Regions from separate parts of the Janthinobacterium sp. HH102 genome, predicted to be linked through region 4. Evidence: predicted binding sites of a transcription regulator. Region 4 holds the regulator's gene; each other region holds the start of a gene.
What was found. Region 4 encodes sigma-54, which starts transcription at its own class of promoters, with help from an activator protein. Its sites were predicted from a motif close to TGGCANGNAANCTGCTTT; they were not measured.

Region 1: the regulator sigma-54 is predicted to act here: its motif matches at 6,568-6,585, upstream of JAB4_RS15735 (circularly permuted type 2 ATP-grasp protein).
Region 2: the regulator sigma-54 is predicted to act here: its motif matches at 6,287-6,304, upstream of JAB4_RS20675 (EDSAP-1 family PEP-CTERM protein).
Region 3: the regulator sigma-54 is predicted to act here: its motif matches at 1,966-1,983, upstream of JAB4_RS06295 (beta-propeller fold lactonase family protein).

Annotation. Positions count from the first base shown of each region.
Region 1 covers NZ_CP062062.1:3,474,572-3,482,499, forward strand. Annotated here, with positions in the region: gene JAB4_RS15705 (GNAT family N-acetyltransferase) at 1-344, shown strand, start outside; gene JAB4_RS15710 (transcriptional repressor) at 358-783, opposite strand; gene JAB4_RS15715 (alpha/beta fold hydrolase) at 887-2,236, opposite strand; gene JAB4_RS15720 (peptidase) at 2,345-3,223, opposite strand; gene JAB4_RS15725 (transglutaminase family protein) at 3,316-4,125, opposite strand; gene JAB4_RS15730 (alpha-E domain-containing protein) at 4,125-5,069, opposite strand; gene JAB4_RS15735 (circularly permuted type 2 ATP-grasp protein) at 5,063-6,532, opposite strand; gene JAB4_RS15740 (HAMP domain-containing sensor histidine kinase) at 6,703-7,830, opposite strand; gene JAB4_RS15745 (hypothetical protein) at 7,914-7,928, opposite strand, start outside.
Region 2 covers NZ_CP062062.1:4,539,466-4,547,393, reverse strand. Annotated here, with positions in the region: gene JAB4_RS20705 (insulinase family protein) at 1-79, shown strand, start outside; gene JAB4_RS20700 (hypothetical protein) at 175-372, shown strand; gene JAB4_RS20695 (methyl-accepting chemotaxis protein) at 495-2,054, shown strand; gene JAB4_RS20690 (ThiF family adenylyltransferase) at 2,142-3,011, shown strand; gene JAB4_RS20685 (nitroreductase family protein) at 3,012-4,112, shown strand; gene JAB4_RS20680 (EDSAP-1 family PEP-CTERM protein) at 4,132-5,124, opposite strand; gene JAB4_RS20675 (EDSAP-1 family PEP-CTERM protein) at 5,233-6,213, opposite strand; gene JAB4_RS20670 (glycosyltransferase) at 6,402-7,634, opposite strand; gene JAB4_RS20665 (hypothetical protein) at 7,772-7,928, shown strand, end outside.
Region 3 covers NZ_CP062062.1:1,371,699-1,379,626, reverse strand. Annotated here, with positions in the region: gene adh (aldehyde dehydrogenase) at 1-608, opposite strand, end outside; gene JAB4_RS06295 (beta-propeller fold lactonase family protein) at 945-1,901, opposite strand; gene JAB4_RS06290 (TonB-dependent receptor) at 2,106-4,244, shown strand; gene JAB4_RS06285 (transporter substrate-binding domain-containing protein) at 4,300-5,133, opposite strand; gene pedF (cytochrome c-550 PedF) at 5,159-5,644, opposite strand; gene rtcA (RNA 3'-terminal phosphate cyclase) at 5,775-6,794, opposite strand; gene JAB4_RS06270 (RtcB family protein) at 6,811-7,928, opposite strand, start outside.
Region 4 covers NZ_CP062062.1:856,004-863,931, reverse strand. Annotated here, with positions in the region: gene JAB4_RS03925 (enoyl-CoA hydratase/isomerase family protein) at 1-178, opposite strand, end outside; gene raiA (ribosome-associated translation inhibitor RaiA) at 310-669, opposite strand; gene JAB4_RS03915 (RNA polymerase factor sigma-54) at 739-2,217, opposite strand; gene lptB (LPS export ABC transporter ATP-binding protein) at 2,222-2,977, opposite strand; gene lptA (lipopolysaccharide transport periplasmic protein LptA) at 2,977-3,558, opposite strand; gene lptC (LPS export ABC transporter periplasmic protein LptC) at 3,584-4,195, opposite strand; gene JAB4_RS03895 (HAD hydrolase family protein) at 4,238-4,771, opposite strand; gene JAB4_RS03890 (KpsF/GutQ family sugar-phosphate isomerase) at 4,771-5,781, opposite strand; gene JAB4_RS03885 (monovalent cation:proton antiporter family protein) at 5,890-7,869, shown strand; gene JAB4_RS03880 (DUF484 family protein) at 7,884-7,928, opposite strand, start outside.

The sequences.
Region 1 (7,928 bases), 2.6 Mb from region 4:
AGCGCGGCTTTGGCGCCTTCGATGGCGATCGTCTCGTCGGTTTTGCCGGCTTGCGGCGCGAATCGCTGCGCCAGCTGTCGCACAAGGCCGTGTTATGGGGCGTGTTCGTCGATGTGACGCAGCGGGGCCATGGCGTGGCGCGGCGTCTGGTGAACGCCTGCATCGAACTGGCCGAGACGGACCCTGCCATCATGCAAGTGCACTTGAGCGTGAATGCGGAAAACAATGCCGCCCTGCGCCTGTATGAATCCCTGGGATTTATCGCGTATGGCACGGAGCCGCGCTCGATGCGCGTGGGCGACCTGTTTTATGACGAGCATCACCTGGCCTTGCTGCTCAAGTGATGTCAGAAGGGTCTTACTTGCAGCGCGGGCACAGGCCCTTGATCAGGTAATCGACTTCGCCGCCGCTGAAACCTTCCGGCAAGAGCACGGGCGGCGGCAGCTTGACTTCGTTGAAGCAGGTGACGTTCGCGCATTTGGTGCACTGAAAGTGCGCGTGCTCGTGCGCCTGGTGGCCGGCACCGGCGCTGAAGCGCCACACCTGGTCGGCGCCCGCGATGCGGTGCACCAGTTCATTTTCCGTCAGCCATTCCAGCACCCGGTACAGGGTGACGGAATCGATATCGCTGTCCTGCGACAGCGCTTGCTGGATTTCATGGTGGGTCAGCGAACGGCTTTGCGCCATTAAAAAGTCGAGCACCTTCACGCGCGTCTTGGTGACGCGGGCGTTGGTGTTGCGGATCAGCGATTCGGCGTGCGGTGTAGAAGATGATGTCAACATGATAAGCCTGCTTGCGGGGGATCGGCTGACGGCGTCATCGCCGTGCCCGTTGCCACCCTATGGGCCGTATCTTAGCATGCGTGCCGCACCGGATGGAACGGCGTCATGGTTTGAACGTCCAATAGCGGCCGGCGGCCGTATCGACGGGCTCGAGAAAGCGCTGGTCGGCGCGCGCATGGTTGCGTATCAGATAAAACATGTCGGACAGGGCCGAGCGCTTTTCCGCAAAGTAGGAGTGCTTCATGAAGCTCGTGTCGACCCCGGTGGCGTCGATGGTTTCCACGCCCGCCACGATCAGCATGCCGGCGCCGCTGTCGCCTGCCCGCGCGTAGCCGTGCACGGCTTTCGAGGCGGCCAGCGCCAGGTCTTGCGAAGAGGCATATAAAGTGACGGGGTTGCGCGCGCCGGCCAGTTTGGGCGCGATATCCTGTTTGAAGATGGCGGCGTCGATGTCGGGCGCGGACAGGATGATTTCCGTGATCTTTTGCGCCAGCTGCGGTTGCGCGGCCAGCAAGTCGGCCGCGGCGCGCGCCAGGCCCCGGCTGCCCATGCTGTGGCCCACCAGATAGACTTGCGCCGCCTCCGTGCTGGCGAGAAAGTCGGCCAGGAAGGCCGTGATGTGGGGCGTGCTCCATTCGATATTGTTTTCATCGATGGTGTAGCTGGCCACTTCACCACGCGACGGCCAGCTGTAGAACACGGGCGCGCCGTCGAAACCGAGGTCGTAGGCCATTTGTCCCGTGCGCCGCGCCGCATCCTCGAAACTCACGTTGTAGCCGTGCACGAAGATAAAGGCGCTCTTGCCGGCCGACGCGCGGATCTGGGTTTTCAGTGCGGCAAAGAAGTTGTCGCGGTCCTGCACGTCGGCCGACAGCACCACCACGTGCTTGACCGGGTCGTCGCGAAATTCCAGGCGCCACAGCGACGGCGATTCCAGCTGGCCCATGCGGTGGTCGCGCGGGATGCTGATGTCGCAGCTGCCATAGCTGAGCGGGCCATTGCCTCCCATGACGTTGCGTTCGCCGCTGAAGCGCTGGGCCGGCGGCTTGCCCACGTCGCGCTGGCGGTCCGTGGCGAAATACACTTTCACCACCGCGTAGTTCGACACGACGGCGCTTTTGTCGGCGGGGGCGGGCGCCGTTTGCGCCGCAGGCGCTGCCGGCGGCAGGGCTACGGGCGGACGCAGCGCATCGAGCAAGCCTTGCGCGGCGAACAGGGTTTCCATGTCATCGGGTACTTTCGCCGTGGAGAGGGCAGCCGACAGGGCCAGTTGCAGCTGGGTATTGGCGGGTTCGGCCTCCAGCGCGGCGATGGCGGCCAGGATGGCGGCGGCGCTGTCGAACTTGGCGATGGCCAGCTTCAGGCGTTGATAGTGGCTGGCGACGGCTTCCGGCGCGTGGCCCGGCGCGCCATGTTCGATGGCCGCCACGACGGCGGAAGTAATCAAGTCCATGCGCTACCTGCCTCTCTGATCAGTATGAATTAAATATCAACTCATATTGCCATAAAAGCACGCGGAAAGCGACTTGTCCAGCACCGCGCGCACGCGGTGCGCGGCAGGTCAATGCTGCTTGTCGTCGCTGAACTGCTGCGCCAAGGATTGCAGAGGGGCCACCGTCAGGCCGCCGCGGCTCACGTGTTCGGGGATGGCTACGCGCACGGGCTTGCTGTGCATGTTGCTTGACGACAGCACGTTCGTGGTGGTCTCGGGCGCCGCGTTCCACACGGGATCGACGATGCCTTCGAACACATGTTTCAATTGCTCGCCCCAGGTGTCGCGGATCATGCGGAAATACTGGTTCTTTTCATCGATGGTGACGAAGCGCGTGACGGCCAGGCTGCCCGTCTCGTAGACGAGCAGATCGAGCGGCAAGCCGACGGAAATGTTCGAGCGCAAGGTGGAATCCATGGAGATCAGCGCACACTTGGCCGCTTCGTCCAGGCGCGTGAACGGGTTGATGACCCGGTCGATGATGGGCTTGCCGTATTTGGCTTCGCCGATCTGGAAATACGTGTTTTCATCATGCGATTCGATGAAATTGCCGGCCGAATACACCTGGAACAATCGGCAGCGCTCGGCGCCTATCTGGCCGCCCACAATGATGCTGACGTTGAAATCGATGCCGCAGTCGGCCAGGGCCTTCGCTTCGCGCAGGTGCACGGTGCGCACGGCTTCGCCCACGATGCGCGCCGCGTCGTACATGCTGGCCACGTTCCAGATGCTGCGTCCGTCCGCATCCACGTGTTCGGAGACGATCTGGCGGATCGCCTGCGAGATCGACAGGTTGCCGGCCGTCATCAGGACCAGCATGCGGTCGCCCGGGTTCTCGAACACGCTCATCTTGCGGAAGGTGCCCACCTGGTCCACGCCGGCGTTGGTGCGGGAGTCGGACAGGAAGACCAGGCCTTCGTTCAGGCGCATGCCTATGCAATAAGTCATCGTCGTAAATCAAATCCAAAAGGGGGAGCATTCTACACCAGCCGGGGCTTGAGTCTCGGCCGCAAGCCCCGGCCAGCCTCATTCCTGCCTATTTACACGGGCACGATCTGTACATCCACGTGCAGCGTTTCCGTGCCGCCGCCCTGGCGCACGCCGCGCACGGGCGCCGCCGAATCGTAGTCGCGCCCGATGGCCAGGCGGCAATACGCATCCGTCATCAGCCGCGCGTGGGTCACGTCGATGCTGACCCAGCCTGCGAAATCCGTGTCTTCCGTCCAGGCGTCGACCCAGGCGTGGCTGGCCGCGTGGCCCGTCGTGCCTGGGTCGATGTAGCCGGACACATAACGGGCCGGGATACCCCAGGCGTGGCAGCAGGCGAGGAACAGATGGGCGTGGTCCTGGCACACGCCGCGCCCCAGTGCCAGGGCGTCGCCGGCCGTGGTGGTGACCATGGTGGCGCCGCTTTCATACGCCACCTTGCCGACGATGTGCTCGGCCAGGCGCAGCAGATGGCCCGTGCCGGCCGTCACGCGGCGGTCCGGCAGGCTGGCGGCCGCCAGCTCCACGATGGCAGGGTTGGCCTGCGTCAGCGGCGTCGGCATGGTAAACAACAGCGGGGACAGGGTATCGACCAGGTTCAGTCGTCCCTTGTGCGGGTAGATGGTTTCCACCACGCCCTGGGCGACCAGGCTCAGCGACTGATGGCTGCCGTTAATGGTCAGCATATGCGACAGGTTGCCGTAGGCATCCGTATAGGCGTGGCACTGGCCCGGCGTCGTGATTTGCCAGGACAGGGCCCGCTGCTGCGGCTCGATACGCGGCGTCAGGTGCAGCTGCTGGATAGTGTAGGCCAGCGGCGCACTGTAGGCGTAGCGGGTTTCGTGGCGGATGGTGAGCTGCATCAGGCCGCCAAGGGAACGAGGAAGTCGCGGCTGACCCGGTTGCCCAGCTCATAGATGTTTTCCAGAAACTCCGTCAGGGTCACGTGCAGGCCCGCCTTCATGATGTCGTCAATATGGCCGAATTTCAGTTCCGCATGCAGCTTGCCGGCGAACCGCTCCGTATCGGCCGACACGTCGTTGCGGATATGTTTCAGATTTTCCACCACGTCATCCATGCAGGCAAGGAGCGACCTGGGCATGTCGCCGCGCAGCATCAGCAATTCCGCCACGCGCGCCGGCGTGATCACGTCGCGGTAGACCTTGCGGTAGATTTCGAAGCCGGACACGGAGCGCAGCAGGGCGGCCCAGTAGTAAAAGTCGCGCTGGGTGATGTCTTTCGAGGTGTCGCGCGCGCCATGGAACTTCACGTCGAGGATGCGCGCCGTGTTGTCGGCCCGCTCGAGGAAGGTGCCCAGGCGAATGAAGTGGATGGCTTCGTCCTTGAGCATGGTGCCCAGGGTCACGCCGCGCGACAGATGCGAGCGGTATTTGACCCATTCGAAGAAGGCGCTGGGGTCCGTTTCCAGCAGATTGCTTTTCAGGCGCTTCTGCATGTCGAGCCAGGTGGCGTTCTGGATTTCCCACACTTCCGTCGTCAACGTCCCCCGCACGGCGCGGGCGTTTTCGCGCGCACCCGTCAGGCAGGCCAGGATGGACGAGGGGTTGTTCGGGTCGCGCACCATGAAGTCGAGCACGTCGCGCGTATGGAAGCGGCCATATTGGTGGTCGTACGCGCTTTGCAGCTCGGAAATGCCCAGAGTGGCGCGCCAGCCTTGCTCCGCGTCCTGCTCGGACTGCGGCAGCATGGACGTCTGCATGTTGACGTCGAGCATGCGCGCCGTATTTTCCGCCCGCTCCGTGTAGCGGGCCATCCAGAACAAATGATCGGCAGTGCGGCTCAGCATGTTTTCTCTCCTGCAAAAGCTGCTTTTTCTTCTGATAATGTGGCTTCCAGTACCCAGGTATCCTTGGTGCCGCCTCCCTGCGAGGAATTGACCACCAGCGAGCCTTCGCCCAGCGCCACGCGGGTCAGGCCGCCCGGTACCATGGAAATGGTCTTGCCCGACAGCACGAACGGGCGCAGATCGATGTGGCGCGGTGCGATGCCGGCATCGACATACGTGGGGCAGGCGGACAGGGCCAGGGTCGGCTGTGCGATGTAGCCGCCCGGATTGGCCAGCAGGCGCTGGCGGAAGTCCTCGATCTGCGCCAGGCTCGACGCCGGCCCCACCAGCATGCCGTAGCCGCCCGCGCCATGCACTTCCTTGACGACGAGTTTCGCCAGATTCGCCAGCACGTAGGACAGGTCGGCCGCCTTGCGGCACTGGTAGGTGGGCACGTTGTTGAGGATCGGTTCCTGCGACAGGTAGAATTTGATCATGTCCGGCACGAAGGGGTAGATCGACTTGTCGTCGGCCACGCCCGTGCCGATGGCGTTCGCGAGGGTGACTCTTCCCGCGCGGTAGACGGACAGCAGGCCCGGCACGCCCAGCGAGGAATCGGAGCGGAAGGCCAGCGGGTCGAGGAAATCGTCGTCGACGCGGCGATAAATGACGTCGACGCGTTTGGGCCCGCGCGTGGTGCGCATGTAGACGGAATTGTCGTTGACAAACAAATCCTTGCCTTCGACCAGTTCCACGCCCATCTGCTGGGCCAGGAAAGCGTGCTCGAAGTAGGCGGAGTTGTACATGCCGGGCGTCATGACGACGACCGTCGGGTCATCGACGCCCATGGGCGCGACGGAGCGCAGGTTGTCGAGCAGCATGTCCGGGTAATGGTCGACGGGCGCGATGCGGTTGCGCGCGAACAGTTCCGGGAACAGCCGCATCATCATCTTGCGGTCTTCCAGCATGTAGGATACGCCGGACGGCACCCGCAGATTGTCTTCCAGTACATAGAATTCGCCCTGGCCCGCGCGCACGATGTCGACGCCGGCGATGTGCGCATAGATGTCGGAAGCGACGGCAATGCCCTGCATTTCCGGGCGGTACTGGGCATTCTTGTAGATTTGCTCGGCGGGAATGATGCCCGCCTTGATGATGTTTTGCTCATGATAGATATCATGGATGAACATGTTCAAGGCTTGCACGCGCTGCACCAGGCCCGTCTGCATCTGCGCCCATTCGGCGGCGGGGATGATGCGGGGGATGGTATCGAACGGAATCAGGCGTTCCGTGCCGGCATCGTCGCCGTAGACGGCAAACGTGATGCCGACGCGGCGGAACGTCAGGTCGGCTTCGGCCCGCTTGCGGGCGATGGTCTCGGGCGATTGCTGTTCCAGCCAGTTGTTGAATTCACGATAGTGTTCACGTACCTTGCTGTCCGTCCCCACGTCATCTGCAGTCATTTCATTGAAAAAATTTGCCATGTTGTGATTTCCCTTGAGCCGTGTCTGACTATAGCTCAGCAGGAAGCGTGCCAATGGCGCACACCCGAAAGTATGTAAAAAATGACCACTTTTGTGGCGTAAAACCGTCATCCGCACCGCTTTGGTGCGCTACGGCAGCGATTTTGCCGGCAGATGGGGCGTAGCTGCGATCAGGTGCCTGGCGTGACGAAGGGCCGGCAATCGATCGGCAGGTCGATGGTAAACGTGGTGCCCGTTTCCGGCGCACTGTCGACCAGCGCGCTGCCGCCGTGGCTTTCCGCCACGTTTTGCACGAAGGGCAGGCCGATACCCCAGCCGGGCGCGTTGCCTTCGTGCTCGCGGCGCAGGTATTCGAAGATGCGCTGCGTCTGGTCTTGCGCGATATTGCTGCCCGTGTTGTGCACGCTCAAGATCATGCGTTCGCGCAAACTGTCGATATGAATATGGATGGGACCGTCGTCGCCATACTTGACGGCATTGACGACGAGGTTTTCCAGGGCACGGCGCAGCGAATTTTCGCACCACCAGCCCGTCACGGAGGTGCCGCTGACCACGCATTTGCCCGGATGGCCGATATTGACGCTGTCGGCAACCTGCCGTGCCAGCGGCAGTACGTCGAGGCGCCGCAGGACGAGGGGCAGCTTTTGTCCCCGGTGGTAGCTGAGCGTATCGAGCAATTCCTGGATCATGTCGTCGAGGCGCTTGCCGTGCTCGATAATTTTCAGCGCCAGCGCCGCCACGTCCGGCTGTTGCGCGCGCCGCTGCAGCAGCTGTGCACTGTTGAGCATGACGGACAGGGGATTGCGCATGTCGTGCGACAGCCCGGCGGCGATGCGGCGCTGAAAACTTTCGTGCATGGCGGTAAATTCCAGGATGGCTTCGCGGATGCCCGTATCGATCGAGGCATTGATCACCTTCCAGTCCTTTCGCCGCAGCGGCACGCCCGCCTCCAGCGCGGCGGCGGCGAAGCAGTCGCGGAAAATCTGGTATTCCTGAATTACCTGTTCCGGGCCATAACTGGTCATGCGCGCCCGTTCGTTGCCATGCACGGCAGGCGCGTTGGTGTTGCTGGTGGCGTCGTCGCGCGGGTAGCCTGGCGTGAGCGCTTCGGCCAGGTTGTCGAAGAAGGCGGGCAAGGTGTTGATGAGGATGGGCGTGAGCAAGGCATCGGCGCCGCGTACCTTGGCGCGCACCTCGTGCTCCCACTGCGTCAGCACGGCATCGCGCATGCTGAAGATGCGCCGCGTGCGGGCGGGCATGTCCAGCGCAAGCATTTTCTGGTCAGAGGCATAGGTCATCGCGGCTCCCCATCGACATCCCGGCATCCGCGCGATGCAAGGCGGGAGCTAAAGTATCCTCCAAATCGGCGCGCAGGTGGCGTTCAATTTGACGCGTG
Region 2 (7,928 bases), 2.6 Mb from region 4:
GGCGCAGCGCTACCTGGACATGCACAATTATGTGCAGGTGGTGCTGTATCCGGAACGTAAAAATGTTGCAGCCAAGTAATCCTCGTGTTTGATCTGCATGGGCGGCAGCGTGGCGAAGCTGTTAAACTGCCGCTTATTGATGTGATATCGCAATTTAACAAGCAAGGAAATACGATGGCTAAGAAAGAAGAGCTCGATCCGGAAACCCTGGAGTTGATCAACTGGTGTATCGAGGTCGAAGGCTTCCTCGTGGCCGGCGGCGCCACCGTGGCGCAGGCGCAGGACCACATCGAAGAGCAGGTCGAGTGGTTTACCGACCAGTTCTACGACGGCTTGACGCCGGAAGAGGCGGCCAAGGAAGCCTTGGCCTGACCTTTTAAACACGACTTACAGCGGGCGGTGCCTGCCGGGCACAGCCCGGTAGCGCCGCCCGTTTTGCTTTTCTGAAAAGATTTCCATCGGGCAATTAAATTTCCTATTCACTCCAGGCACCCATGACACTCCGTTCACGCATTCTCCTCCTGTGTTTCAGCACCTTGCTGGGCATCGTCCTCATCGCTTCCTTCTCCCTGTATTCCCTGCGCCAGACCATGATGGCCGAGCGCGTCGAGCAATTGACGGTGCTGGTCGAATTGGCCAACGCATCCGTGGAAAAGGCGTACGCGCTGGAACAGTCGGGCAAGCTCACGCGGGAGCAGGCCCAGCAGCAGGCCAAGCTGGCTATCGGCAGCTTCGTCAAGGACGAAATGTATTACTTTGTGCGCGATTTCAGCACGGATTTGCTGTACGTGCATCCGAATGCGTCGCGCATCGGCACGCCGCAAAAGAACATGAAGCAGTCGGGCGACCGCTACCGCGCCGCGCTGGCCAACAGCCGCATCGGCCTCGTGCAGGCGGACGGCACGCGGCCGGGCGTGCCCGATCCCGTGGCGAAGATGTATGCCGTGGTGAAATTTGCACCGTGGGACTGGCTGATCGGCACGGGCACGTATATCGATGACATCAACCACAAATTCTGGGCCCAGGCGGGCGTGCTGCTGGCCATCGGCGGCGCGCTGATGCTGGTGGTGGGCGCGCTGGCGGCCCTGATGCTGCGCCGCATCCTGGCCCAGCTCGGCGGCGAACCCGACTATGCCGCCGCCATCGTGGCGCAAATCGCGCAGGGCGACCTGACCACGCAGATCGACACGCGTCCCGGCGATACGTCCAGTCTGTTGATGGCCATCAAGGCCATGCGCGACAACCTGGCGCATCTGGTGAGCCAGGTGCGCAGCGATGCGGAATCGATTTCCACGGCATCGGGCGAGATTGCCTCGGGCAACCACGACCTGTCGGCGCGCACGGAGCAGCAGGCGGGATCGTTGGAAGAAACGGCCTCGACCATGGAAGAAATGACCTCGACCGTGCGCCAGAATGCGGACAATGCGCGCCAGGCCAACCAGCTGGCCATTTCTGCCTCGCAAGTGGCGACGCAGGCCGGCGGCGTGGTGAGCCAGGTGGTCGACACCATGGGCGCCATCAATGCCTCGTCGAAGAAAATCGGCGACATCATCGCCGTCATTGACGGCATCGCCTTCCAGACGAATATCCTGGCCCTGAACGCGGCCGTGGAAGCGGCGCGCGCGGGCGAGCAGGGCCGTGGTTTCGCCGTCGTGGCCAGCGAGGTGCGCAACCTGGCTCAGCGCTCGGCCAGTGCCGCCAAGGAGATCAAGCAACTGATCGACAGCTCCGCCGAGCAAGTGGGCGCCGGTGAAAAACTGGTGGCGCTGGCGGGCGAGACGATGGAAAAAGTCGTCTCCAGCGTGCAGCACGTGACCGATATCGTGGCCGAGATTTCCTCGGCCAGCGCCGAGCAGAGCGCCGGCATCGAGCAGATCAACCAGGCCATCGTCGAGATGGATAACATGACGCAGCAAAACTCGGCCCTGGTCGAGCAGGCATCGGCGGCAGCGCAGGCCATGAACGAGCAGGCGGCCGGGCTGGCGCAGATCGTCAGCGTATTCAAGGTGGGCGCCGTGGCGCCGGCCGCGGCGCAGCGGCGCCTGACGCGCTAGCCGCTTTTTATCTGTCACGGGGGAACTTATCCCCGGCTCACCTGTCCAAACTTTTTCGTCCGCAATGGATGCACAGAAGAGGTGAGCATGACAGAAGGTTTTTCCTATCACGCGGCATTTGCCCGCAACCTGGGCTGGGTCACGCAGGCGGAGCAAAACAGCTTGCGCGGCAAGCGCGTGGCCATCGCGGGCATGGGCGGCGTGGGCGGCGTACACTTGCTGACCCTGGCGCGGCTGGGGATCGGTGCCTTCCACATCGCCGATTTCGACACCTTCGATATCGCCAACTTCAACCGCCAAGCCGGCGCCATGATGTCGACCCTGGGCCAGCCCAAGGTGGCCGTATTGGCGCAGATGGCGAAGGACATCAATCCCGAGCTGGAGATTAAACAATTTCCCGACGGCATACACGACAGCAACCTGGCCGAGTTCTTTGCCGGTGTCGACCTGTACGTGGATGGCCTCGATTTCTTTGCCTTCCCCGCGCGCCAGGCCACCTTCGCCACGTGCGCGCGCCTGGGCATTCCCGCCATCACGGCCGCGCCGCTGGGCATGGGCACGGCCGTGCTCAGCTTCATGCCGGGCGGCATGACGTTCGAAGAGTATTTTGGCTGGGGCGACTTGCCCGAAGAAGAAAAGGCCCTGCGCTTCCTCGTCGGGCTGGCGCCGTCCGGCTTGCACGGCCCGTATCTGGTCGACCCGTCCGCCATCAACCTGAAGGAGCGGCGCGGGCCGTCGACCATCATGGGCTGCCAGCTGTGCGCGGGCGCGGCCGCCACGGAAGCCTTGAAAATCCTGTTAAAACGGGGCAAGGTGATGGCGGCGCCGCACGGCGTGCATTTCGACGCCTACCGCAACAAGCTCGTGCATACTTGGCGTCCAGGCGGCAACCGTCATCCGCTGCAGCGCCTGACGATGGCCATCATCAAGCGGCGCCGCGCCGCACAGGGGGCATAAATGGCGCAAGCATTGCTGAACGATCCCGTGCTGGAAAACATCCTCGAGCAGGCGCGCTGGGCGCCCAGCGGCGACAATACGCAGCCGTGGCGCTTTGAAGTCGTCGACCAGCGGCACGTGGTCGTGCATGGTTTCGATACGCGCAGCCATTGCGTGTATGACCTCGACGGCCATCCCAGCCAGCTGTCGCTGGGTGCCTTGCTTGAAAGCATGGCACTGGCGGCCAGCTGTCACGGCTTGCGCATGGAAGCGCGCCGGCGTTTGTCCATGCCCGACACCTTGCCCACCTTCGATGTACGGCTGGTCGACAGCCCGGGCATGCTGCCCGATCCGCTGGCGGCCTTCCTGCCCCGCCGCAGCGTGCAGCGGCGCCGGCTCAGCACGCGCAGCCTGCGCGCCAGCGAAAAGGCGGCATTGGCGGCCAGCTTGCCGCCCGGCTACGGCGTGCAGTGGTTCGAAGGCGGGCGCGCGCGCCTGGCCTGCGCGCGGCTGATGTTCGACAATGCGAAGCTGCGCCTGACCATGCCCGAAGCGCACAAGGTGCACCGCGACGTGATCGAATGGGGGGCGCGCTTCAGTGCCGACCGCATCCCGGAGCAGGCGCTCGGCGTCGATGCCATGACGGCGCGGCTGATGCGCTGGGTCATGCACAGCTGGCGCCGCGTGGATTTTTTCAATACCTGGCTGGGCGGCACGATTGCCCCGCGGCTGCAGATGGACTTGCTGCCGGGCCTGTATTGTGCCGCGCATTTCGTGCTGCTGGCCGATGCGCCGCCGCGCCATATCGACGATTACGTGGCGGCCGGCCGCGCCATGCAGCGCTTCTGGCTGACGGCCACGCAACTGGGACTGCAATTGCAGCCGGAACTGACGCCGCTGATCTTTGCCCGCTACGTGCGCGAACGGCGCGCCTTTTCGCGCACCGATGGCATGCAGGACATGGCGCAGGAGCTGGCCGTGCAATGCCAGGGCGTGCTGGGGGAGGCGGCGGTCGAGCGGGGCGTGTTCCTCGGGCGCATCGGCGCCGGGCCGGCGGCGAGTGCGCGCTCGCTGCGCCGTCCGCTGCAAGACTTGCTGGTGGCGCCCACGGCTGGGCCGTGAGGCGTGACTCCCTGCGCGGTCAGCGCCGCCGCCGTGGCGCCAGGGCAGCCAGCGCCGCCAGACCCGCCACCAGCAGCGGCAAGGTGCCAGGTAGCGGTATCGGCGTGTCCGTCGGCACATAGGCCAGTTCGGAACTGTTCAGCATGTTCAATACCAGGGTATAGCTGCCTGCCACCAGATTGTCCGTGACGGCGCCATACTGCCCGCCGCACGTCGTGCCGATGCCCGTGCCCGTGGGCGCGCCGCAGCCGCCGGGATCGTAGGTGAACACGCTGCCGCTGGTCAGCGGCGTTTGCGCGTACCCTGTATTGAGGCTGGCGGCGTCGGCCAGTTCGGTGCCGCCCAGGATGCCGGAGCCCAGGTTGCCGTCGGGGGCCCAGTTGAAGACGATCTGGCCATGTTCATCGATGATGGTAAACGTCATCGCCATATTCGTCGTGGCCGCCGAGCCCGTGCCGGCCAGGGCATCGAGGTACAACTGCATGAAAGGCAGGGCCTGGAAGTCGAAGGCCAGGGTCGCGCCCGGTTGGCCGACGACGAAATTGACGGTCATCGCGGTACTGGAACCGTTGCGTCCCGAGGCGTCGGCGCTGCCGCCGCCCGTGAGGAAGGTTTCCGCCGCATTCACCGTGTGCGTACTGGTCGAGCCTGGCGGAAAGGGGGGGATTTGCGAGGTGACGATCTGCGCCTCGCCGCGCGCAAACGAGGCCGTGCCCATGCCTTGTTGCGTAAAATCATTTTCCCCCTTGGTGACGGCGCCGCGTGTCGCTTGCTGCGCATCGATCTCATTGCTGCCGCCGTGGATGACGCTGCTGCCATTGAGCGTGGCGGTGGTGCGCGACAGGTCGATATTGCTGGCCAAGGTGGTGGAGCCGGTGGGGTTGCTGATGACGAGGCCAAAGACGCTGGTGTACGAATAGCCATAGGCGGCGGCGCCGGCAGTGCCGCTGCTGGCCAGCAACAGCAAGGCCAGCAGGGCCGTTGGCAAGCGGGTACAAGAAAATGTAGTCATGAAAATCCTCATCTGCCGGTCGGCCGCGTTGTAAGGAAAACCGACAGGCTTGCCACATAAAAAAAGGCGAGGAGACTCCCTCGCCTGTAAATCCCCCTGTTGCCTGGTTCAGGCGGCAAGCTTGCGGCGGCGGGCATAGCCCAGGCCAGCCAGGCCCAGACCCAGCAGTGCCAGAGTGCCAGGTTCCGGCACCGCCTGTTTCACCAGGTCCACGCTTTCCACCGCATTCAAGGTCAAGGTGTAGTTGCCGGCCGTTAAAGCATTGCTGACGGAGCTGAAGTTGCTGCCGCAGCCCGTACCCACGCCCGTGCCCGTGGGCGTGCCGCAGCCGGAAGGGTCGTAGGTGAACAGGTTGCCGCGCGTCAGGAAATTGGTCGCCAGACTGGTGTTCAGGTTGGCGCCGTCGGCGTTTTCCGTGCCACCGAAGATGCCCGAGCCGATCACGCCATCGGGCGTCCAGTTGAACACCGTCAGGCCCGCCGCATCCGTGATGGTGAAGGTGACGACCAGGTTGGCCGTGGCCGTGGACAACTGGCCGACCGTGCTTTGCAGGAAGACCTGCATGAAGGGCGACGCCAGGAAGTCAAAGCTCAGCGTCGCCGTGGGCGAACCGACGACGAAATCGACGGAAAAACCCGTGGTCGAGCCATTGCGCCCGGAGGCATCGGCCGTACCGGCAGGGCCGCCCAGATGGGCTTCGGCCACGTTCACCACCTGGGTGGAGGTGGAGCCGGGCGGGAACGAAGGGAACTGCGTGCTGACGATCTGCGCATCGCCGCGCGAATAGGTGCCAGTGGGGCCTTGCTGGGTGAAGTCGTTTTCGCCCTTGGTGACGGCACCGACGTTGGCGCGCGGCGCGTCGAGCGAACCGGCGCCGCCGTTGATGACGCTCACGCCGTTCAGGGTGGCCGTGCTGCGCGAAATCGTTGTGCTGTTGGCCACCGTGATCTGGCCCGTCGGCACGGCGATGACCAGGCCGAAGATGTTGTTGTAGGAATAGCCGTAGGCGCCCGCTTGTGCGCTACCGGCCGCGCACAGCATGGCCAGTGTCGCTGCCGCCGGGAGCAGTTTCAGTTTAGAAAGTTTCATGTCATTCACCTCGTGGTTGAGTGAGTCTGGAAGTCTTGCCTGAGTCCTGTCGGCAGGTGCTCATGGCCAGACTTAAGCGACTTCCATGCCAACGCATGAGGTTCTTTTGAAATCAATGACTTGGCGTGCTTTTGTTGACACAGTGCAGGTGTTGCCGGACGCGTTGTAAGAAAAACCGACGGCGCCCGTCAAGGCTGGCTATCACGGGGCGACGAGCCCAGCAGGGCGTGCAGATGGGGCAGCAAGCGTTGCCCTGGCACATAGTCGCGCATGGCCGTGGCCAGTTGACGCGCGGCCAACCTGGCGCGGCCATCGTCGAGCATGCGCGTGGCGGCATGGCGCAAGGCGGTTTCCTGGAAACGGTCGGCGCGCAGCAGCAGGCCGGCGCCGGCGCCCGCGATGCCGTGCATGTTGAGGAATTGGTCGAGGTTGCCGGCGATGCCGATGATGGGTACGCCTGCCGTCAGCGCCTGCTGGCTGGTGGGGCTGCCGCCGTTGCAGATCACCAGGCTGGCGCGGCGGGCGGCCGCGTCGCCCGGCAGAAAGGGCGCGACATAGGCATTCGGCGGCACGGCATCGACGCGGATGGTGCCGGCCGTGGCCGCCAGCACGGTGACGGGCAGGGGCGCCAGCGCGCGCAGCACGCGCGGCAGCAATTGCCCCTGGCCCGAGCTGCCCAGCGTGACATAGACGATCGGCCGTCCGCTGCTCAGTTCCGGTCGCTGCCACCAGTCCGGCAAGTCGAGCGGCGGCGCCCAGATGATGGGGCCCAGGTAGTCGTGCGTGGGTGGCATGCCATGCGGCGGGAACAGCTGGGGAATATCGGCGTACAAGGTGCGGTCGGCATCCGTATAGATGCGCCGCAGGTCGCTGCCCAGCGATGGCAGGCCATGGCGTCGGCGCACGCGGTTCAGGGGGACGGCATGCGAGGCGAAGGCCAGCGGGCGGATCAGGCGGAACAGGGGATCGGCCAGCCAGATGGGCAGCACGCCCGTCAGGGGCAGGCTGGGCACCGTGTAATGCTGGCGCACCCAGGGACTCCAGTAGGCGTTGCTGACGGTAATGTAGGGAATGTGCTGCAGGCGCGCGCTGACGGACAGCGACAGGCGAAAGTCGCCGATCACGAGATCGGGCTGGGCGGCATTGAGCAGGCGCAAGTCATCTTCCACGTACGCGTGCAAGGTGCTTTCCGTATAGACGGGCTTGCCGTGGGCCAGCGCCTGCAGAAATTGCAGTGATGAAATGCTGTCGATGCGCCAGCGGCGGAAGTGGGCTTGCCTGAAACAAAAGTCATACCCATCGGCGCAGGCAAAGTGCACCTCGTACACTTCCTCGTCCAGGCCCTGGGCCAGGCTCAGTGGGCGGCCAACATGGGCCAGGGTCACTGCCTCGGCCATAAAGAGGATTTTCTTGCGCGCCATAGGGTCGCTTGCACTCGTGCTGTAGGGGATGCCTGTCAAGTTGGAGTGGCGCCACGCCGTTTAGTTCCCCTGCAGCGTGCCACTGGCGGGCGCCAGGATTTGGCCGCATCGGCTAGAGTGGGGCAAAGGAGGCCACCATGCAGCCACAATTCCATTTTTCCCCGCTGCGTGCACACAGCACGCCCGAACCCGATATGCCGCCACCGCCGGAAGGCGATCCCCTCACGCCGCCGCCGGAACAGCCGCCGCACATCGACCCCGTGCCGGTCGAGGAGCCAACGCCGCCGCCACCGC
Region 3 (7,928 bases), 520 kb from region 4:
AGCTCGATCAACACCATGATGGAAGCGGGGGTCTGCTCGGCCGGTTTCAGGACGACGCAATTGCCGGCGGCCAGGGCTGGCGCCAGTTTCCACACGGCCATCAGAATCGGGAAATTCCACGGAATGATCTGGCCCACGACACCCAGCGGCTCGTGGTAGTGGTAGGCATAGGTTTCCGCATCGATTTGCGCGACGGAACCTTCCTGCGCGCGGATGCAGCCGGCGAAGTAACGGAAATGGTCGATGGCCAGCGGAATGTCGGCATTCATCGTTTCGCGGATCGGCTTGCCGTTGTCGATCGTTTCCGCCGTGGCGATCAGGCTCAGGTTCTGTTCGATGCGGTCGGCGATGCGGTTCAGGATATTGGCGCGCTCGGCAGGCGAAGTCTTGCCCCAGGCCTCCTTGGCGGCATGCGCGGCATCCAGCGCCAGCTCGACGTCTTCCGTCGTGGAACGGGCGATTTCGCAAAACGGCAAGCCCGTGATCGGCGTAATGTTAGGAAAGTATTCACCTTTTACTGGTGCAACGAATTTGCCGCCGATGTAATTGTCATAGCGTTGTTTGAAGGGATTGGCTACGCCCAGTTTGCTGATGTCTGCGAGATTCATGTCGTCCTCTATCGGGTTAATTAGAATGGAATTACTTAATTAAAATCAAACGTCCTGGTACAGATGGGGTGAGTACACGCAGTCTTCCGCAAATGCCGTGCCAGCTCGCCATCCCACTACAAACTTAGCCGCTTTTGCCCTTGTTGCAAGGGCGCGGCGTCAATGCCGGTGCGCTTTTCGGCGCATGCCCGGGCTTGAGCCGCGGGAGCGGGCCTGTTTGCGTTTTGAACAAGGTGAAGGCATCCTGTTCCAATCCGGGCCAGCCCTGCGGCATCTCCCCTGCGCCGCTGCACAATGGAACAGGTGTACCAGACTGGAACACCTGTTCCTGTACCGCTACCGAATCACCACGCCCCATGGCAATTCGCCCACGGCGATATCGGCCACCTTGCGCGCGCTGGCCGTATCGATGACGGAGACGCTGTTCGAGCGGCCATTGGCCACGTACAGCTTGGCCCCGTCGGGCGTGATGGCCATGTTCCACGGGCGCTTGCCGACGGGAATGGTGGCCGTCACCTGCTTGCTGGCCGTATCGATCACCATCACCGTACCGTCGATGCCGTTCGAGACATACACTTGCTTGCCGCCGGGATGGACCGCGATGCCGTTGGCATTCTTGCCCGCTGGAATGGTGGCAATGGCCTTGCGCGCCGTCATATCGATCACGTAGACGGCATTGACCAGTTCGCACGCCACGTAGGCAAGGCCCGAATCCGGACTGAAGCCGATGCCGCGCGGACGCAAGCCCACGGCAATGGACGCGACCTGGCGGCGTTGCGCCACGTCGATGACATCGACTTGCTCGGCCTCTTCCGCACTGACCAGCAGCCAGCGCCCATCGGGACTGAACACGGCATGTTCCGGGTTGCGTCCCTGCACCTTGATATCGGCAAGCACGACGCCCGTCTGGCCATCGAGCAAGGCCACGCTATTGTTTTCCTCGACGGCCACGGCCACGTAACGACCGTCGTGCGAGGCGCTCACGCCTTCGGGCGACTTGCCCAGCGCCACCATGCGGACTGGTGCGCCAGCTTCGTTATCGATCAGCAGCAAGGCGCTGCTGGCCGCATCGGTGACAAACAATTGCCGCCCGGTGGGGTCGGCGGCAATGCCGCGCGGACGCTTGCCTGCGGCGATCTGGCGCACGACCTGGTCGGTCGCCGTGTCGATCACGCTCACGGTGCCCGATTTTTCATTGGGGACATAGGCAAAAGGAGCGGCCTGGAGGGCCGTGCTGAAGAGCGCAGGCAGCAGCCAGCACACCTGGCGCAAGCGCGGGAAGAAGTTGGGCATAATCACCTTTTCAATGGCAAAACACAGGAAAAGCGCGCGGTAGCGGCGCATCTGATAATTGCTGCATGCAAACGCCGTGCCACTGACACGCGTATAATTTCCGCCCACCAATGGAGACATGGCAGGCATATTGCTTGATACAACTATGCAGACCTGCGCCGCTCACGCGCTCAAGCAGGCTTTTATTCACATTGGAGAATCCGCATGCAGCATCGTTTCCGCCTGAACACCATCGCCAGCCTGTTTGTCGCCGGCAGCGCCACCCTGGCCCCCCACGTCTTTGCCGCCGAGCCCGCTGACTTGGCCGCCGGGCAACTCATGGATACGGTGGTCATCAGCGGCAGCCGCATCGCCCACCCCAGCCAGGAAGTGCCCGCGTCCATCGACGTCGTCGACAGCACCCGCATCCAGGACGGCCAAATCCGCGTCAATGCCTCGGAAGCGCTGGCCGCCGTGCCGGGTCTGGTCGTACAAAACCGCCAAAACTACGCACAAGACTTGCAAATCTCGTCGCGCGGCTTCGGCGCCCGCTCGGCCTTCGGCGTGCGCGGCGTCAAGCTGATCAGCGATGGCATTCCCGCCAGCATGCCCGACGGGCAAGGCCAGGCTGCCACCTTCAACCTCGATACGGCCGAGCGCATCGAAGTGCTGCGCGGGCCGTTTTCTGCCATCTACGGCAACCATTCGGGCGGCGTGGTCCAGCTGTTTTCCAAGGATGGGCAAAATCCCCCGTCCGTCGAACTGAACGTGACGGGCGGCAGCTTCGGCACCAGCAAGGTGGACCTGTCGGCGCAGGGCCAGGCAGGCGGCATCGGCTACGTGCTCGACGGTTCGCGCTTCCGCACGGACGGCTTCCGCGACCACAGCGCCGCCACGCGCGAACAGGCGTTCGGCAAGATCACGGTCAAGCCGAATACGGACAGCAAGCTGACCATCGTCGCCAACAGCCTGCACCAGGGCAACACGCAAGATCCGCTGGGCGCCACCTGGGCCACGTTTTCCCGCGATCCGCGCGCCGGCGAAATCGATGCGACGGACACGCAAAACCCGAAACGCACCCTGGCCGAACGCTACAACACGCGCAAGAGCATCGACCACCAGCAAATCGGCGCCACCTATGAACAATCGTTTGGCGAAGACCGCCTGCACGTGACGGCCTACGGCGGCAACCGCGACGTGATCCAGTACCAGGCTTTTACCAAGGGTTTCCAGGCGCCAGCCAGCCATTCGGGCGGCGTGGTCGACTTCCAGCGTGAGTTCTACGGCATCGACACCAACTGGCTGCATGTGAACCAGCTGGCAGGCGGCAAGCTGAGCACCACCATCGGCATCGACTATGGCCGCTCCAGCGATGACCGCACCGGCTATGAGAATTACATCGGCAACACGTTTGGCGTGAAGGGCAAGCTGCGCCGCGACGAGCAGGATGTCGTCTCCAGCCTCGATCCGTATATCCAGACAGAATGGCAGAGCGGGCCATGGCTGCTCAGCGCAGGTGTGCGCTACAGCAAGATGAAAGTGTCGGTCAACGACCGCTTCCTCGGCAATGGCGACGACAGCGGCAGCCTGGAGTTCAGCCACACGACACCGGTGCTGGGCCTGCTGTATAAACTGACGCCCAACGTCAACGTGTACGCCAGCGCCGCGCGCGGTTTCGAAGCACCCACCCTGAACGAACTGTTTTACTCGGGCACGGGCGGCGGCTTCAATTACCAGCTGAAACCGGCCACCAGCACCAACCTGGAAGCGGGTATCAAGGCCAGGATCGCGAACAACACGCATGTGAACGCGGCCGTGTTCCAGATCAAGACCAACGATGAACTGGTGGTCGACAGTTCCAGCGGCGGGCGCACCAGCTACCGCAATGCGGGCAAGACCTTGCGTCAGGGGATGGAAGTGTCGCTCGACTCCAGCTTGCCGTACGGTTTCACGACAAAAGTGGCGCTGACCAGCCTGCACGCCGTGTATGACCAGGCGTTCGGCAGCGTACGCGAAGGCAGCCGCTTGCCGGGCGTGCCCAGCGCTAACCTGTTCGCGGAACTGGCCTGGAAAGACACGCTGGACCGTTTCGGCGCGGCAGTGGAAAGCGTGGCCAGCAACCAGGTCTACGCGGAAGACAGCAACAGCGAAAAGCCGGCACCCGGCTACACGGTGTTCAATGCCCGCTTCAACGCCAAACAAAACGTAGGGAATTGGCGCTTCAAGGAGTTTGCCCGCCTGAATAATCTTTTCGACAAGACCTACGTGGGCTCCGTCATCGTCGGCGACAGCAACAAGCGCTACTATGAAGCGGCGCCGGGGCGCAACTGGTTGTTAGGCGTCAGCGCCATGTATTCCTTCTAATTAAAAAGCCCGCGCATCGGAAGATGCGCGGGCTTTTCAACGAGAGCAAGCTAAATCAGGGCCGCGCTTCCTTCACGCCATGCTTCTCAAAGATGGCTTTCAATTCACCGCTGGCCGCCATCTCGTTCATGGCCGCCTGCAGTAACTTGGCCACGTCGAGCTGTTGCTTGCTGACGGCCAGGCCCACGGCCCAGCCGGCACGCGGCAAGCGGGCGAACGCCACTTCATTCATGGGGAAAGCGGGATCGCTTTTCAGCACCGATTCGATTTCCGATCGGTTGGCCAGCACGGCGTCGAGCTGGCCGGCCTGCAATTGCTGCAAGGCTTCGGCGGCCGTATCGAAGATGCGCACATCGTCGCGGTATCTGCCATTGTCTTCGCCCAGCATCAGCATGGCCGCGATCGACACCTTTTCCACGCCGATACGCTTGCCTGCGAGGCTGGCGACGCCATCGAATTGCGGTACGGCTTGCGCGCTGCGCGTCAGGCGCACGGTTTCCACGTAGTACGGCGCGAATATCTCGACCTTGTCGTTGTCCGCCATCAATTTCTTGTCGACCGGCACGTGCAGCATTACGTCGGCGGGACCATAGCCGAGGTAATGCCCCTTCCACACCATATTGCGCAAGTCGTCGTTGAGGTTTTCGCCGGCGGGAAAGGGCAGCAAGCTCAGTTTCAGCCCCAGCTTTTTCGCCAGCGCTTCGGCGATGTCGATATCGATGCCCGCGCCCTTGTCGGAAAACGGCGCGAACTCGTTATACACAGCCACCTTCAGGCTGCCCGACTGCTGCACTTTCTGCCAATCGGCGCGCGCCGGCGCGGCCGCGCACAGCGCCATGCAAGCGAGCGAGAGCATCGCGCGCGCGCCACGGAGTTGAAATGAACGCATGGAACTCCTTCGTTATCAGTTCGACCTAATTAGACTCGCGGCGGGTTTCCAGGTAGGTCTTGATGGCCCACATCGCTTCCTGGTTGAATACGCCCTCGAACGGCGGCATGTACACGGCGCCATTACGCACTTTACCGTGACGGATGGTCGCCAGGAAATAATTATCCGTTTCCTTGTAGCACGCCTGTTTCTTTGTCTCATTCTTGATACCGAAGCAATCACGGTCCAGCTGGCGCAAGTCCGGCGCGATGCCGCCCGAAATGGCTTCGATGCCGTGGCAGCGCGCGCAATTCTGGTTATAGGCCGAGGTGCCCACCGTCAGGGCCAGCTTGTTGCCGCGATACGGGTTTTGCTCGAGCCACTTGTCGCCCACCTTGGGCAAGCCCGTGGTGTCGACGCCTTGCGGCGTGACATTGCCGTGCGCATAGGCATGCGGCAAGGTCAGCAGGGAGGTGAGGGCAACGGCGCCGGCGGCGGCCACGCCGAGCAGAGTACGGATGGAATAGGTCATGCTGGTCTCCTTGGTTTTTTTAGTGAATATCCAAGAAGAGCAAATGCCATGCCATGCGTATATGCCCCACATCGGGCCGCCCATGTATCAATTTGGAGCAGCTGCAACAGCGATTGTGTCACCGCGCGCGTCAGGCGGCGGCCACCGTGCAGATGCTGCCCTGCGCCTGCTGCTCGAAAGTGATACGCACGGGCAAGAAGCGGGCAATCACGTCCGCATTCGTCAACGCATGCTGCGACACCTTGTTGCAACTGAAGCTACCGCCGCCGGCCAGCGCCATCGGCAGCAAGAGCTGGTCCGCCAGGTGCTCGCCCACGGCCGCGTCCGTCTTGAGATAGGCGCGCACCTCGTTCAACAGGCGCTTGGCCACGGATTCGGCCAGCAAGTGCTTTTCGCCGAACGACGTAAATACTTCCGTGACGTGCTCATGTTCCAATGTCAGCAACAGGACGTTGCCCGGTCCCTGCTCCGCCGGCAAGCCGACGAGACGCAGCTGCTTGCCGCTCCAGCCCATGCCGTCGGCGACACGCTCGAGCTCGCGCTGCGCCACGTTCACATGCACGCCCGCCACCACGCTTTCCGCATACCCGGCCTTCCGCTCGCCGCGCTGCAGCAGTGAAATGGGCCGCAAACGCTGGCACGGTTGCACGGTGGCCAGCACCTCGCCACCACCTGCGGGATGAAAGCCATAGCGCTGCTGCGTAATCTCCACCTCGGCGCCCATCTGTTCCAGGATGCGGCCATACGCGCGCTGCAAAAAATGCACGGGCGGCGCCATGGCATTGTGCGTGCCGCCGCTGATGCGCACGGTAGACGGCCCATCCGCATACAGCAGAGCCGGCAGCAAGGTTTGCAACACCAGGGTGCAGCTGCCGGCGCTGCCGATGGCAAAGCGGTAATCGCCGCCGCGTATGGGGCCAGGCACGAATTCCAGGCTGGCTGCGCGCAGCACCACCGGCGTCGTGCGCGCCCCGCAAATGGCGGTCGCTGCCTGCACGGCCAGCAAATGCTGGCGCAACAAGCCGGGCTTGTCCCGCCCCGCGCGAATATTCGTCAGCCGGAACGGCTGCCCCGTGATCATCGACAGGCTCAGCGCCGAGCGCAAAATCTGTCCGCCGCCTTCACCTTGCGCTCCATCAATTTCTATCATCTGTACTTTCTCTTTATTAACCTTTGACGCAAACGACCTGCTTCAGGATATGCACGACGTCGACCAGCTCGCGCTGTGCCAGCATCACCGCATCGATATCCTTGTAGGCCATTGGAATTTCATCGATCACGTTTTCATCCTTGCGGCATTCCACGCCTTGCGTGGCGCGGATCTGGTCGTCCAGGTTGAAGCGCCGCTTCGCTTCCGTACGGCTCATCGTGCGTCCCGCGCCGTGGCTGCAGCTATGGAAACTGTCCGCATTACCCTTGCCGCGCACGATAAAACTCTTCGCGCCCATGGAACCGGGAATGATCCCCAGTTCGCCGGCGCGGGCCGAGACGGCGCCCTTGCGCGTGACCAGCACGTCCTTGCCGAAGTGGTGCTCCTTCTGCACATAGTTATGGTGGCAGTTGACGGCTTCCACATGCGTCTGGAACGGCTTATGGATGACCGTGCGCACGGCCGCGATCAGGTTTTGCATCATCACTTCGCGGTTGTTGCGCGCGAAACGCTGGGCCCAGCCCACCGCTTCCACGTAATCGTCGTAATGCTGCGTGCCTTCGGCCAGATAGGCCAGGTCCTGGTCGGGCAGGTTGATGAAGTGGGTACGCATATCCTGCTTGGCCAGTTCGATGAAATGCGTACCGATGGCATTGCCCACGCCGCGCGAACCGGAATGCAGCATGAACCATACAGAACCCTGTTCATCGAGACAGACTTCGACGAAGTGGTTACCGCTGCCCAAAGTTCCCAGGTGACGATAGTTATTCGTGTTCTTCAGCTTGGGCGTTTTCAGGCAGATGGCGTCGAATTCATCCTTCAGCTGCAGCCACGCGGCATCAACCACCGAGGGCGGCGTCTGCCAGGAACCCTCGTCGCGGCCGCGGTGACCGCGCGTCTTCGGCGACATCCCGTGTGGAATGGCGCGCTCGATGGCGCTGCGCAGCGGCCCCAGATTATCGGGCAAATCGCTGGCCGTCAGCGTGGTTTTCGCCGCCATCATGCCGCAACCGATATCGACGCCCACTGCCGCCGGAATCACGGCACCCAGGGTAGGGATCACGCTGCCGATGGTCGACCCTTTACCCAGGTGGACGTCGGGCATGACGGCGATGTGCTTGTAGATGAACGGCA
Region 4 (7,928 bases):
CTTTTTCGCTGCTGGAGCGGATCACCACGGCGTCCACCTGCGGATCGTCGCGCCAGGCCAGCAAGGCCGCGCTCAGGGCGCGCACCATCTCCAGCGACAGGGAATTCAAGGCTTTCGGACGGTCGAGCACGATGTGGCCCGTGCGGTGGCGGATGGAAATCTGGACGAGGTCGCTCATGGCAGGCAGGAAAGAAGTGAAAGTGCAAACATTCTAGCGCCTGCGCGGCGAACATTGCGTTTCGCTGGACGCAAAAAAGGGCGCAATGTGCGCCCTTAGTTGATCACAGCCGGTTGAAAGTCGCGGGCCGCTTAGGCGGGGGCGAATTCTTCTTCCGAACTGTCTGGCAGATGCTTGATCGCCTCTTTACCGTGCCCTTGCACTTTGGTTTTGTATTTCATCACTTGCCTATCGAGCTTGTCGATCAGGGTATCGATCGCGGCATACAGGTCGTGCGCCAGGCTTTCCACATAGACAGTTTTGCCACTCAGACGCAGGTTGACTTCGGCCTTTTGACGTTTTTCTTTCTCTTTGAGGTTATCCACGGTCAGAATCACGGCGATATCGATAACTTGATCGAAATGACGTTTCACGCGCTCCAGCTTCGTTTGTACGTATTCACGGATGGCTGGTGTCACTTCGAGATGATGTCCGCTGATGGTGAGATTCATACACACTCCTAAAGATGATCGGGTTCGTGCGGTCCATCGTATCCGGCCCGCAGAGGAACCGAAAAAAACTTACAAACACTTACGCAGGCTCACTGGCGGAATTTTTAATGCTTCCCGGTATTTGGCAACAGTACGTCGCGCAATCACCATGCCTTGTTCCCCCAGCATGTCCGCAATCTTACTGTCGGATAAAGGATTTTTAGGGTCTTCTGCTCCTGTCAGTTGCACGATCAATGCCCGTATCGCCGTCGATGACGCTTCGCCCCCCGCTTCGGTGGCGACGTGGCTACCAAAGAAATATTTCAACTCGAACATGCCGTGCGGGGTCAGCATGTACTTTTGAGTTGTTACCCGCGAGATAGTACTCTCGTGTAAACCCAGTGTATCAGCTATTTCACGGAGCACAAGGGGGCGCATGGCAACGGCCCCATGCGAGAAAAAGTTCTTTTGTCTTTCTACTATCGCCTGCGCCACGCGCAGAATCGTGTCGAAGCGCTGGCGCATATTCTTGATCAGCCACTTGGCTTCCTGCAACTGTGCACCCATGGCGCCCTCGCCCTTGCCCTGCTTGAGCAAGTTGGCGTACATGGCATTGACGCGCAGGCGCGGCATGACGTCGTTGTTCAGGGTCACTTGCCAGCCATTGCGCGCGCGCTTGACGACGACGTCGGGCACCACGTAATCGGACACGTCCGCAGCGAACACGGCGCCCGGATGCGGGTTGCACTGGCGAATTACCGTCTGCGCTTCACGCAAGTCTTCATCGTCGCAATCGAGGGCTTTTTTCAGCTTGTTGAAATCGCGCTGGGCAAACCAGGCCAGGTGCTTTTCCACGATGACGAGGGCCATGCGCCGCGTCACCATGGCAATGTGCGGCAAGCGCTTGATTTGCAGCGCCAGGCATTCGGACGCATTGCGCGCGCCCACGCCGGGCGGATCGAAACTTTGCAGCAGCGACAAGGCCGTGCGCATCTCGTCGGCATCGATTTCCAGCTCTTCCGGCAGACGCGCCAGGATGTCGTCGAGCGACTCTTCCAGGTAGCCATTGTCGTCGAGCGCGTCGATGATCAGCTCGACCAGCGCGCGGTCGCGCAATTCGAGCACCGTCACGCGCATCTGCTCCATCAGGTGTTCGCGCAGGGTGCAGTGATGGGCCTCCAGTTGCGGGCGGGAATCTTCGTCGTCGGGCGCCTTGCCCCGGCTCGCTTCGCTCCAGTCGCTGTCGCCGCCATCCGCGGCGGCCGGGCCCTCGCCCGCCTCGCCGTCAAAGGTTTCCGCTTCGGCCGGCGCCGCGGGCGCCTCCTGGCCTGGCGGCTGGGGCGGCGCTTCGGCCGGCGCGGCCGTGGAGCTCAAAGCCCCGTCGGACAGCAGGCGCAGCGAACGGTCGAGCGGATCGTCGAGGCGCTCGAGCAAGGGATTGTCCGTCAGCAGTTGCTCGAGTTCCTGATGCAATTCCAGAGTAGACAATTGCAACAGGCGTATCGATTGCTGCAACTGCGGCGTCAGTGCCAGGTGCTGCGAAGTGCGCAGCTGCAATGATTGTTTCATTGGCTTACATGCGGAAGTGTTCGCCCAGATAGACCCGGCGTACCGACTCGTTCGCGATGATGTCGTCGGGGCGTCCCGACGCCAGTACCGAGCCCTGGTTGATGATGTAGGCACGGTCGCAGATACCCAGCGTCTCGCGCACATTATGATCGGTGATCAGCACGCCGATATTGCGCTCCTTCAAGAAGCGCACGATGCGCTGGATCTCGATCACGGCGATCGGGTCGACGCCGGCGAACGGTTCGTCGAGCAGCACGAAACGGGGATCGGTGGCCAGGGCGCGGGCGATTTCCACGCGGCGGCGCTCGCCGCCCGACAGGGACAGCGCCTGGTTCTCGCGCAACTTTTCAATCTGCAAGTCGGCCAGCAGTTTATCCAGGCGTTCCTCGATCTCGGCCTTCTTCAAAGGACGGCCTTCGACGGTCTGGATTTCCAGCACGGCGCGGATATTGTCTTCCACCGTCAGCTTGCGGAACACGGACGCCTCCTGCGGCAGATACGACAGGCCCATCTGTGCGCGGCGGTGGATCGGCAGGCTGGAAATGTCCACGCCGCTGATGTCGATGCTGCCGCCATCCGACGGCACCAGGCCGACGATCATGTAGAACGAGGTGGTCTTGCCGGCGCCGTTCGGGCCCAGCAGCCCCACCACTTCGCCGCATTCGACTTGCAGCGAGACATCATGCACGACTTGCCGCTTGCCATAGGTTTTCTGCAGTCCGCGAACGATCAGGGTGCTGCCGCAACGGGTATTGTCCATTATTTCGTTCCTGGCACAGGTGTGGCCGGCGCTTTCTCCGCCGCGGGCGCCTTGGTCTTCGGCTGGATCACCATGCGCACGCTGCCGCCATCGGAGGTGCTGGTGCCGCTGTCGGAATTTTCCATCTTGAATACTTCCTTGCGGCTGTCGTACGAGATGAAGGCGCCATTGGCCACATCCGTCACTTTCGTGCCCTCCAGGCGCGTCAGCTTGGCCTTGGAAAACAGTTTCACCACTTCCGTCTTGTTGTCGTATTCCACGCGCTCCGCTTCGCCTTCGACCCACAGGTCGCCGGCGCCATCGCGCTTCTGGCGGAAGGTGGCCAGCTTGCCGGGATCGGCCCAGAAAGTGATGAACTGGTAGCCTTGCGGGTCTTCCGTGATCAGGGCCCGGCCCGCCTTCATGGTCAGCGTGCCCTTGACCAGCACGACGTCGCCCGTCAGGGTACGAATCTGCTTGACGTCATCGACGTGGCCGCTACGCGCCGTGATGACGGCTTCCTTCTCGGAATCGGCCTTCTCGGCATGCGCCACGCCCATGAGGGCCAGAGAAAATACGCTCAACAGCAAGATGTTCTTCATAGTATGGTTTCCTTGTTTCATTCTGTCATTTTGCCGCCGCGGCCGGGCGCGGTTTCGGCGGGAGGACCATGCGCAAGGCATTCTGCACTTCCACCACGCCGGTGGCGTTATTGGCCTTCATGCCGATACCATTGATGCGCGAGGCGCCCGTCAGGATATCGACAGGCACGTCCGTTTCCATTCTTTCTTCGTCCGGAAACACCGTCAGCGCTTCCGTCCTGACCGTCAGGTTCTGCGCCTTCGGACTGGCCACGCGGTCGATCACGACCTTGCGGTGCAGTTGCAGCCGGGTATTGTCCTGGTCGATATGCGCCAGTTCCGCATTCATGTTCAACGGCGGCATGCCCGGCGTGAGCTTGCGCACGAAGGGCTGGTCGATATCGGACGAATCGTCGGCCGGATAATGCGTGAGCTTGTTGCCCGACACGATATAGCTGGGCTTACCCGTCAAGTCCATGCGCACCAGGCTGAAATTGGTGATGAAATAGTCGGGCTCACCCAAATTCTTGCTGGCCTTGATGTCCTGGCCATTCTTGTTCATCACTTCAAGCAGCCAAAAGCTGGCCAGCGCGACGACGACCGCGCCCAGCAGGGTAAAAATCATGCGCCAGCGATGGGCGCCTCCTGGCTTACGCATAGGGTTTCACTCTTTCATAGGTCACTGGCGGCAAGGCGCACCTCACTCCAGGAACGGCGCCATGACGCGCGCATAGTTGTCCTGGGCGCGCAGCAGGAATTCGCAGATTTCGCGCACCGCGCCGCGGCCGCCGCCGGCCTGCGTCACATGGTGCGCCAGGCCCTGCGCTTCCGGACGCCCGCCCGGCACGCTGACGGCAAAGCCCACGCGACGCAGGATGGGCGCATCGATGACGTCGTCGCCGATGTAGCCGCATTGCTCTTCCGTCAAGCCCGTCAGCGCCAGCAGTTCGCGAAACGGCGTCAGCTTGTCGTGACCACCCTGGTGCACATGGGTAATGCCCAGGTCTTGCGCGCGGCGTGCCGTGATGGCCGAGCGGCGCGCGCTGATGATGGCCGTCTGCACACCGGATTCCTGCAGCAGCTTGATGCCCAGGCCATCATACACATTAAACGTTTTCATCATTTCGCCATCGGGGCCGAAATGCAGGCTGCCGTCGGTGAGCACGCCGTCGACGTCAAAGATCATCAGTTTGACCTTGGCCGCGCGCGCCAGGTTGTCCGCTACGCTCTCCATCAGATCACCTTCGCTTGCGTCAGATCATGGATATGCAGGGCGCCCACCAGCTTGCCGTCGGCATCGACGACCAGCATCTGGTTGATGCGGAACTGTTCCATCACGGCCACGGCATCGACAGCCAGGCGTTCGGGCGCGATGCTGCGCGGCTGCGCATGCATGACGTCGCGGATCGCCACTTGCGTGAAATCCTGCACGCGCTCGAACATGCGGCGCAAGTCGCCATCCGTAAACACGCCCACGGGGCGGTTGTCCGCATCGACGACGGCCGTCATGCCCATGCCCTTCTTCGTCATTTCTTCCAGCGCCTGCAGCAGCGAGGCGTCCACGGGTACTTTCGGCACCCGTTCGCCGCTGCGCATGACGTCATGCACGTGCGTAAGCAGGCGACGGCCCAGGGCGCCGCCCGGGTGCGAGCGGGCGAAATCCTCTTCCTTGAAGCCGCGCAAGTCGAGCAAGGCCACGGCGATCGCATCGCCCAGAGCCAGGGTGACGGTGGTGCTGGCCGTCGGCGCCAGATTCAGCGGACAGGCCTCTTTTTCAACAGAAATATCCAGGTGCACATCGGCCAGCTGGGCCAGGCTCGAGTTCGGCTTGCCCGTCATGGAAATCAGTATGCCGCCCATGCGCTTGACGACGGGCATGATGGCCATCAGTTCGGACGACTCGCCCGAGTACGAGATGGCAATAAAAGCATCGTCCGAGGTGACCATGCCCAGGTCGCCATGGGCCGCTTCGGCCGGATGCACGAACAGGGCCGGCGTGCCGGTGGAAGCGAGGGTGGCGGCAATCTTGCGCGCGATATGGCCGGACTTGCCGATGCCCGAGACGACGACACGCCCCTTGCACTGCAGCAGCAGCGCCACGGCGCGGCCCACGCTGTCGTCCGTTGCCAGGCGCGCGTGCAGCGCATTGATGGCGTCGGACTCGATCTGCAAGGTGGTGCGGGCCAGCGCGACGGCGCGCTCGGTCGTCGCTTGCATGTCAATTCGATCAAAAGCTTTCAGCATTGTTTTTTCATGGGTTACACTCATGCCCAAAGTATAAACGAATTAGGAAAGCAAAAAACTTGCCAGTCACAACAAACAACGATTTCCATTGACCGTACCGGGCAACCCATGTTTTCCTCGCTTGAACTGACCCTGATGTTACTCGGCAGCGCCGTGCTGGGCGTGGTCGCTTTCAGAATGTTGCATTTGCCGCCCATGCTCGGCTATCTGGCCGTTGGCATCGTTATCGGCCCCCATGCGCTGGGCCTGGCGGCGGAAAACGAAGCCAGCCATACCCTGGCCGAGTTCGGCGTCGTCTTCCTGATGTTTTCCATCGGGCTCGAGTTTTCTTTGCCCAAGTTCCTCGCCATGCGGCGCATCGTTTTCGGCCTTGGCATGGCGCAGGTGGTCACCACCATCATCGCCACCGTCGTCTTCGGCTGGTTCGTCGGGCGCTACCTGTCCGCCTACATCCACCTGAGCTGGCAAGCCGCGTTCGCCCTGGGCGGCGCGCTGGCCATGTCGTCGACGGCCATCGTCTCGAAAATGCTCACGGAGCGGCTGGAACTCGAAAGCGAGCACGGCCGCAAGATCATCGGCATCCTGCTGTTCCAGGACCTGGCCGTCGTGCCCCTGCTGATCCTGATTCCCGCCCTCACGCGCGATTCGGACAACCTGGCCGAAACCCTGGCCTGGGCCGGCGGCAAGGCCCTGGTCGTGCTGATCTTGCTGCTGTTCCTCGGCCAGAAGATGGTGCGCGGCTGGCTGACCATCGTCGCCAAGCGCCGCTCGCAGGAATTGTTCATGCTCAATCTGCTGCTGATCACCCTGGGCGCGGCCTGGATCACGGAGCGCGCCGGGCTGTCGCTGGCCCTGGGGGCGTTTGTGGCCGGCATGCTCATTTCCGAAACGGAATTCAAGCACCAGGTGGAAGAGGATATCAAACCGTTCCGCGACGTGCTGCTGGGCCTGTTCTTCATCACCGTCGGCATGCTGCTCAATATCCGCGTGGTGCTCGATAACTGGTGGCTCGTCCTACTCTTGCTGTGCGGCCCCGTGCTGCTGAAATTCACCCTGATCGCGGGCCTGGCCCGGCTGTTCGGCTCATCGACAGGCGTGTCATTGCGCACGGGCCTGGCGCTGGCGCAGGCGGGCGAGTTCGGCTTCGTGCTGCTGAATCTGGCTGGCGGCATCAAGTTGATGGACCCGTTCGTCGTGCAGGTGGTGCTGGCCTCGATGGTGCTGTCGATGCTGGTGGCGCCCTTCCTCATCGCCAAGTCGGACGCCATCGTCATGAAACTGGCCGCCAACGACTGGATGATGCAATCGCTGGCGCTGACGAAGATCGCCACGCGCACGATGGCTTCGCAGAAACACGTGCTGATCGCCGGTTTCGGGCGCAGCGGGCAAAGCCTGGCCACCCTGCTGGCGGAGGAAAAGATCGAATACCACGCGCTGGACCTGGACCCGGAACGGGTGCAGGAAGCGCAGCTGGCCGGCGCCCACGTCTCGTATGGCGACGCGGGCCGGCGCGAAAGCCTGGTGGCGGCCGGCATCTACCGGGCCAGCGCCGTGGTGATCACGTATGCGAATACCCCATCGGCACTGAAGTTATTGCATTTACTCAAAGAAATGGCGCCGACCTTGCCCGTCATCGTGCGCAGCCACGACGATACCGACCTCGACCAGCTGAAAAGCGCGGGTGCGGCCGAAGTCGTGCCGGAATTGATGGAAGGCAGCCTGATGCTCGCTTCGCACGCGCTCATCATGATGGGCGTGCCCCTGCGCCGCGTGGTGCACCGGGTACAGGCGGCGCGCGAGGAGCGCTATGCCTCCCTGCGCGGCTATTTCCACGGTTCCAGCGACGCGGGCGACGATGCCGAACTGGAGCGCCTGCATACGGTCACCGTCAGCGAAGGCGCGCACTGCGTGGACTTGCCCTTGAGTGCGATCGACGTGGCCGGCTGCGGCGCGTTTGTGACGGCCATCCGCCGCGGCCGCGGCAGCCTCGATGTCAGCCCCGAAACGCAGCTGGCCAGCGGCGACGTGGTGGTGCTGCGCGGCACGGCCGACGCCGTGGCCAAGGCCGAAACCTTGCTATTGAAATAATCAGCCGATCTTGCTCAGCTGCTCTGCGGCTGCCAGCTGACGACCTTGTTGCGGCCATC